2 linked regions of the Variovorax paradoxus EPS genome follow. Each later gene encodes a partner of the first gene's protein in a complex. Links are inferred from orthologs where the notes say so. Each region holds a gene or a part of one and is shown on either strand. Other genes may lie near its edges.

Region 1 (3,710 bases):
GGCCGTTGAAGACGATGCGGTGCCATTCGGTGGCTTCGCGCATTTCGCCGCTTTGCTTGTCTTTCCAGCGATCGGTGGTGGCCACTGTGACGTTTGCGACCTGGTCGCCGCTCGGGAAGGTACGCATTTCGGGGTCGCGCCCCAGATTGCCGACGACGATGACTTTATTGACCGATGCCATATGCACTGCCCCTGATAAGTAGATGAAGGAGGAGGAGAAAGAGAACCGGGGATTGTGCCCGATGCCGGCCGGCGGGGCGCCACCGCCGGGCTCCTGGAACGCGCCGACCAGCGAAGCAGCCATGAAAGCGCCAGAAGCCGTCCATTGGCCATGAAATGCTGCTCGGACTATCATGTCCGGTTGCCCTCGGACGATCGCCCCCTTGAATTCCAAAGCCACTGAAGAACTCGCCGCCCAAGAGGAAAGCGCACGCGACGCGCAACGCGAACGCGACACCTACCTCGGCGCGGTGCTGGCGCAGCAGCGCATCAGCATCCGCGGTGCGCGCACCCACAACCTGAAGAACGTCGACCTGGACATTCCGCGCAACAAGCTGGTGGTGATCACCGGCCTGTCGGGCTCGGGCAAGTCGAGCCTGGCCTTCGACACGCTGTATGCCGAAGGGCAGCGGCGCTATGTCGAGAGCCTGTCGGCGTATGCGCGGCAGTTCCTGCAGCTGATGGACAAGCCCGATGTGGACGTGATCGAGGGCCTGTCGCCCGCGATCAGCATCGAGCAGAAGGCCACCAGCCACAACCCGCGCTCCACCGTGGGCACGGTGACCGAGATCCACGACTACCTGCGCCTGCTCTTCGCCCGCGCCGGCACACCCTACTGCCCCGACCACCACCTGCCGCTGCAGGCGCAGACGGTCTCGCAGATGGTCGACGCCACGCTCGCCATCCCCGACGAACCGCGCCTGTTGATCCTGGCACCCGTGGCGCGCGAGAAGAAGGGCGAGTTCCTCGAGCTCTTCGCCGAGATGCAGGCCGCGGGCTACGTGCGCTTCCGCGTCGACGGGCAAACGTACGAATACAACGACCTCCCCAAGCTCAAGAAGACCGAGAAGCACGACATCGACGTCGTGATCGACCGCCTGCGCGCACGCCCCGACATGCAGCAGCGCCTGGCCGAGAGCTTCGAGGCCGCGCTGCGCCTTGCCGAAGGCCGTGCGATTGCGCTCGAGCTGGGCGCTGAAGGGGTGGCCGACAAGGAACACCTGTTCAACGCCAAGTTCGCCTGCCCGATCTGCCACTACTCGCTGTCGGAGCTCGAGCCACGCCTCTTCTCGTTCAACTCGCCCGTGGGCGCGTGCCCGAGCTGCGACGGCCTCGGCCACCGCGAGGTGTTCGATCCGGCGCGCGTGGTGGCCTTCCCGTCGCTCTCGATCGCCAGCGGTGCCATCAAGGGCTGGGACCGCCGCAACGGCTATTACTTCAGCATGATCGAGAGCGTCGCGAAGCACTACAAGTTCGACGTCGATGCGCCCTTCGAGTCGCTGCCCGCCTCGGTGCAGCAGGTGCTGCTGAACGGTTCGGCCGCCGAAGAGATCAAGTTCAACTACACCATGGAATCGGGCAACTTCGCGGGCAAGAAGCTCACGAAGAAGCATCCCTTCGAGGGGATCATCCCGAACATGACGCGGCGCTACCGCGAGACCGATTCGGTGATGGTGCGCGAAGACCTCGCGCGCTTTCGGAACCTCCAGCCGTGCCCCGACTGCGGCGGTTCGCGCCTTCGTCGTGAAGCGCGCAACGTGTTCCTGGTCGATGAATCGGCCCGACCGGCCGATGGCGGCGAGCCGCCGCGCATGGCGATCTTCGAGCTGAGTCATCTCACCTTGCGCGACTCGCTCGCCTGGTTCCAGACGCTCAAGCTGCGCGGAGCCAAGGCCGACATCGCCGACAAGGTGGTGCGCGAGATCGGCCTGCGCCTGAAATTCCTCAACGACGTCGGCCTCAACTACCTGAGCCTGGACCGCAGCGCCGAGACGCTCTCGGGCGGCGAGGCGCAGCGCATTCGCCTGGCCTCGCAGATCGGCTCGGGCCTCACGGGCGTGATGTATGTGCTCGACGAGCCCAGCATCGGCCTGCACCAGCGCGACAACGACCGGCTCATCGGCACGCTGAAACACCTGCGCGACATCGGCAACAGCGTGATCGTGGTCGAGCACGACGAGGACATGATCCACGCCGCCGACCACGTCATCGACATGGGCCCCGGCGCCGGCGTGCACGGCGGCCGCGTGATGGCGCAGGGCACCTATGCCGAGGTGTCGGCCAATCCCGATTCGCTCACCGGCCAGTACCTCTCGGGCACGAAGAAGATCGAGGTGCCCAAGCACCGCACCGCATGGCTGCCGGCCGTGAAGAAGCCGGCCTTCAACGAAGGCAAGAAGCCCTCGCGTTTTCCGCAGAGCCCTGCGGCCGAACGGCGTGCGGCGCGTGAAGCGGCGCACATCGCCTCGCAGACCGACCTGCAGGAAATCCGCGTCGTCGGCGCCACCGGCAACAACCTCAAGAACGTGAGCGTCGCCTTCCCCGTCGGCCTTTTGACCTGCGTGACCGGCGTCTCGGGCTCCGGCAAATCGACGCTGGTGAACGACACGCTCTACACCGCCGTCGCGCGCACGCTGTACCGCGCGCACGAAGAGCCCGCCGAGCACGAGTCGGTCGAGGGCATCGAGTATTTCGACAAGGTCATCAACGTCGACCAGTCGCCCATCGGCCGCACGCCGCGCAGCAACCCGGCCACCTACACGGGCCTCTTCACGCCCATCCGCGAACTGATGGCCGAGACCAACACCGCGCGCGAGCGCGGCTACGGCCCGGGCCGCTTCAGCTTCAACGTGGCGGGCGGCCGTTGCGAGGCCTGCCAGGGCGATGGCGTGGTGAAGGTCGAGATGCACTTCCTGCCTGACGTGTACGTGCCCTGCGAGGTCTGCCACGGCCAGCGCTACAACCGCGAGACGCTCGAGGTCCAGTACAAGGGCAAGAACATCGCCCAGATCCTCGAGATGACGGTCGAGACCGCACACGAGTTCCTGAAGGCCGTGCCGACCATCGAGCGCAAGCTGCGCACGCTGCTGGACGTGGGCCTCTCGTACATCAAGCTCGGCCAGTCGGCCACCACGCTCTCGGGCGGCGAGGCGCAGCGCGTGAAGCTTGCGCTCGAGCTGAGCAAGCGCGACACGGGCCGCACGCTCTACATCCTGGACGAGCCGACGACCGGGCTGCACTTCGCCGACATCGAACTGCTGCTGAAGGTGCTGCACCAGCTGCGCGACGCGGGCAACACGATCGTCGTGATCGAGCACAACCTGGACGTCATCAAGACGGCCGACTGGCTCATCGACATGGGCCCCGAAGGCGGTGCCGGCGGCGGCACGGTGGTGGGCGAAGGCACGCCGGAAGACATCGCGGCGAACGAGGCGAGTCACACGGGGCGTTATCTCAAGCGTTTGCTGTAAGCCTCAGACCTGTTCATGCCCTCCTTCACCCCGCGCCAGTTCGTCCTGCTCGTCCTACTGACCCTCGCCTGGGGTTTCAACTGGCCGGTGATGAAGCTGGGCGTGGCCGACTATCCGCCGCTCGCCTTCCGCGCGATCTCGATCTGGCTGGGCCTGCCCGTGCTGGGCATCGCGCTGGTGTGGATGAAGGTGCCGTTCCGCGTGCCGCGCAGCGCCTGGCCCGAGCTGGTGTGGCTGGGC
Region 2 (4,078 bases), 3.2 Mb from region 1 along the record:
CTTGATCTCTCCGCGCATCGTGGCCTCGGTGATCGCAGCCACCTCGGCCTTCTTGCCGACGGCATCGGCGATCTCGTCGATGCATTCGATGTTGATCAGCGTCGAATCCATGTCGAACGCGATCAGCTTGAAGTCGGCCAGCGCCAGCGGCGGCTTCACGCGCTGGAGGACGAGACCGGGAGAAATTTCTTCTGTAGCGCTCATGCGGGGGCGGGTTCCTTGACGAGGGGTTGACCGAGGCTGCGCAGCACGTCGCGCACCATCTGCGCGCGGTCCTTCGGCTCCTTGAGTTCGCGTTCGATGCGAAGCTTCTCGTTGCCGGCGAGCTTGATGTGCTTGTTCTTCTGCACCAGCTGGATGATGGCCATGCCGTCGACCGGTGCATCCTTCTTGAAGGTGATGTTGATGATGCCCGGCGCCGCATCGACCTTCACCACGCCGTAGGGCCGCGCGAGCACACGCAGGCGGTGCGTGTCGATGAGCGTCTGCGCCTGCGGCGGCAGCTTGCCGAAGCGGTCGACGATTTCCTCAAGCAGCGTGTCGATCTGGTCTGGCGTCTTGGCGGTGGCCAGCTTCTTGTAGAACGACAGGCGCAGGTGCACGTCGCCGCAGTAGTCGTCGGGCAAAAGGGCTGGGGCGTGCAGGTTGATCTCGGTCGTGACCGACAGCGGCGACAGCAGGTCGGGCTCCTGCCCGGCCTTGAGCGCGCGCACCGCTTCGCTCAGCATCTCGTTGTAGAGCTGGAAGCCGATCTCCATCATGTTGCCGCTCTGGTTCTCGCCGAGCACTTCGCCCGTGCCGCGGATTTCCAGGTCGTGCATCGCGAGGTAGAAGCCGGAGCCCAACTCTTCCATCTGCTGGATGGCATCGAGCCGCTGCGCCGCCTGCTTGGTGAGGCCCTCGGTGTCCGGCACCATCAGGTACGCATAGGCTTGGTGGTGCGAGCGTCCGACGCGGCCGCGCAGCTGGTGCAACTGCGCGAGGCCGAACTTGTCGGCGCGGCTCATCACGATGGTGTTGGCGGTGGGCACGTCGATGCCGGTCTCGATGATGGTCGAGCACAGCAAGAGGTTGTAGCGCTGCGCCACGAAGTCGCGCATCACGCGCTCCAGCTCGCGCTCTGGCATCTGGCCGTGGGCCACCGCGATGCGGGCCTCGGGCAGTATTTCCTCGAGCTTCTGGCGGCGGTTCTCGATGGTTTCGACCTCGTTGTGCAGAAAATAGACCTGTCCGCCACGCTTCAACTCGCGCAGCACGGCTTCGCGGATCACGCCGGTTCCCTCGTTGCGCACGAAGGTCTTGATCGCCAGGCGACGCTGCGGCGCGGTGGCGATCACGCTCAGGTCGCGCAGGCCTTCCAGCGCCATGCCCAGCGTGCGCGGAATCGGCGTGGCGGTGAGCGTGAGCACGTCGACCTCTGCGCGCATCGCCTTCATCGCCTCTTTATGGCGCACGCCGAAGCGGTGCTCCTCGTCGATGATGAGCAGGCCCAGGTTCTTGAACTTGACCGACTGCGAGAGCAGCTTGTGCGTGCCGACCACGATGTCGATCTGGCCCTCGGCCAGCCCCTTCGCGGCGGCCGTGATTTCCTTGGCCGAGCGGAAGCGGCTCATTTCCGCCACCTTCACCGGCCACTTGGCGAAGCGGTCGACCAGCGTCTGGTAGTGCTGCTCGGCCAGGAGCGTGGTGGGCGCAAGAAACGCCACCTGCTTGCCGCCGGTGATCGCGATGAAGGCGGCGCGCAGCGCGACCTCGGTCTTGCCGAAGCCCACGTCACCGCAGACCAGGCGGTCCATCGGCTGGGGCGAGATCATGTCCTGCACCACGGCGTGGATCGCCGCCTTCTGGTCGGCGGTTTCCTGGAAGCCGAAGTCGTTGGCGAACACCTCGTAGTCGGCAGCCGAGTAGCGGAAGGCATGGCCTTCACGCGCGGCGCGGCGGGCGTAGATGTTGAGCAGCTCGGCGGCCGAGTCGCGCACCTGCTCGGCGGCCTTGCGCTTGGCTTTCTCCCATTGGCCGGAGCCAAGCCGGTGCAGCGGGGCCTCGTCGGCGCTCACGCCGGTGTAGCGGCTGATCTGGTGCAGCTGCGACACGGGTACGTAGAGCGTGGCCTTGTCGGCGTACTCCAGGTGCAGCATTTCCTGCAACAGCGGCTTGCCCTCGGCGTCGACGCCCTGGCCCAGGTCCATGTGCATGAGGCCGCGGTAACGGCCGATGCCGTGCGCGGTGTGGACCACCGGGTCGCCGACGTTGAGCTCCGAAAGATCCTTGATCAGCGCCTCGACGTCGCTGACCTGTTCCTGCTTCTTGTTGCGGCGGCGCGTGGTGGGCGCGGTGGCGAACAGCTCGGTCTCGGTGACGAGATCGATGCCTTGCTCGCGCCACGCAAAGCCCGAGGCCAGCGCGGCGGTGACGATGCCGATCTTCTCGTCGGTGGACGCCTCGAACTCGGCCAGCGAGTCGAAGGCCGGTGGGCTCACGCCACTTGCGCGCAGGAAGTCGAGCAGGCTTTCGCGCCGGCCGTCGCTTTCCGCAATCATCAGCACGCGGTGCGGCGTGGCGGCGATGTGGGCCTTCAGGCCGACCAGCGGGTCTTCGGCGCCGCGCACCACCGCGAAAGGCGGGAGCTTGTCGAACTCGGCGTAGGGCGTGTCGGTGGCGATGTTGCCACGGATGGCCAATTGGGCGTGCGGCTTGGCACGCTGATAGAACTGCTCGGCATTGAGGAACAGCGCCTCGGGCGGCAGCGCGGGACGTTCGGGGTCGCCGCGCACCAGCCGGTAGCGCTCGTTCGTGTCCTGCCAGAAATGCTGGAATGCGGGTTCGAGGTCGCCGTGCAGCACGACCGTGGCATCGGGCCCGAGGTAGTCGAACACCGTGGCCGTCTCGTCGAAGAAGAGGGGCAGGTAGTACTCGATACCGGCGGTCGCCACGCCATTGCCCATGTCCTTGTAGATGCGGCTCTTGGTCGGGTCGCCCTCAAGCAGTTCGCGCCAGCGGCTGCGAAAGCGCGCGCGGGCGTCGTCGTCCATCGGGAACTCGCGGCCCGGCAGCAGGCGCACTTCGGGCACGGGGTAGAGGCTGCGCTGGGTGTCGGGGTCGAAAGTGCGGATGGAGTCGATCTCGTCGTCGAACAGGTCGACGCGAAACGGCACCAGCGAACCCATGGGGAAGAGGTCGATCAAGCCGCCGCGCACCGCGTACTCGCCCGGGCTCACCACCTGCGTCACATGGCTGTAGCCGGCCAGCGTGAGCTGGGCCTTGAGCTTGGATTCCTCGAGCTTCTGCTTGGCCTTGAAGTGGAAGGTGTAGCCGGCCAGGAACGCGGGCGGCGCGAGGCGGTAGAGCGCGGTGGTGGCGGGCACCAGCACCACGTCGGCCTCTTTCTGGCTGATTCGCCAGAGGGTCGCCAGGCGTTCGCTGATCAGGTCCTGGTGCGGCGAGAAGCTGTCGTAGGGGAGCGTTTCCCAGTCGGGAAAGAGGGCGCAGCGCAGGTCGGGCGCGAAGAACTTGATCTCGTCGATGAGGCGCTGCGCGTCGTTGGCGTCGGCCGTGAACATCGCGGTGGCGCGGCCGGCGGCCTTCTCGCGCATGCCCAGCTGCGCGAGCAGCAGGGCATCGGCCGACAGAGGGGGGCGCGGCAGCGTGAAACGCTTGCCCGCCGTAAGGTGGGGGAGGTCCATGGAACGCTTCGAAAAATGCAAGACACCCCGCGCCGGGCGGCGAGGGGTGTGCGGAGGGCAATTCTAGAATGGCGGCCCTTTATTCGCTTGTCGGCCATTGGCCCGTGCCGCCCCCATCAATGTCTTCTTCCCGATTTTTTGTGCTGATCCCTTGCGCCGGCTCCGGCCATCGCGCGGGTGGCGCCCAGCCCAAGCAGTACCAGCGGATCGCGGGCGTGCCGATGGTGGCCCATACGGTGGAGGCGTTCCGCGCGCTGGCAGGCCGCTTCGCCGGGCTGGCCGTGGTGGTGTCGCCGGACGACCGTGAAGTGCAGGCCGCGCTGCCGCGTTTTCCGGGCGACGGCGAATACCTGCTGCAGGTCGGCGGGCTGACGCGGGCGGCCACGGTGCGCAAC

What was found. Proteins that work in one complex are often made in the same cells at the same time.
Region 2: the proteins of uvrA (region 1) and mfd are in contact, whole or in part, in a crystal structure (PDB 4DFC), measured with the Escherichia coli proteins. The link is inferred for Variovorax paradoxus EPS from one-to-one orthologs.

Annotation. Positions count from the first base shown.
Region 1 is NC_014931.1:423,273-426,982, reverse strand. The notes cover bases 26-3,670. They hold uvrA (excinuclease ABC subunit UvrA), read left to right. Parts: upstream 26-353; coding sequence 354-3,470; downstream 3,471-3,670. Other genes in these bases: VARPA_RS01985 (DMT family transporter), read left to right, coding at 3,486-3,670; ssb (single-stranded DNA-binding protein), read right to left, coding at 26-181. Also shown: more of ssb, read right to left, coding at 1-25; more of VARPA_RS01985, read left to right, coding at 3,671-3,710. UniProt on the Escherichia coli protein: The UvrABC repair system catalyzes the recognition and processing of DNA lesions. UvrA is an ATPase and a DNA-binding protein. A damage recognition complex composed of 2 UvrA and 2 UvrB subunits scans DNA for abnormalities.
Region 2 is NC_014931.1:3,599,974-3,604,051, reverse strand. What follows is about bases 1-4,013. They hold mfd (transcription-repair coupling factor), read right to left. Parts: upstream 3,684-4,013; coding sequence 201-3,683; downstream 1-200. Other genes in these bases: ispD (2-C-methyl-D-erythritol 4-phosphate cytidylyltransferase), read left to right, coding at 3,803-4,013; serB (phosphoserine phosphatase SerB), read right to left, coding at 1-204. Outside these bases: more of ispD, read left to right, coding at 4,014-4,078. UniProt on the Escherichia coli protein: Couples transcription and DNA repair by recognizing RNA polymerase (RNAP) stalled at DNA lesions. Mediates ATP-dependent release of RNAP and its truncated transcript from the DNA, and recruitment of nucleotide excision repair machinery to the damaged site.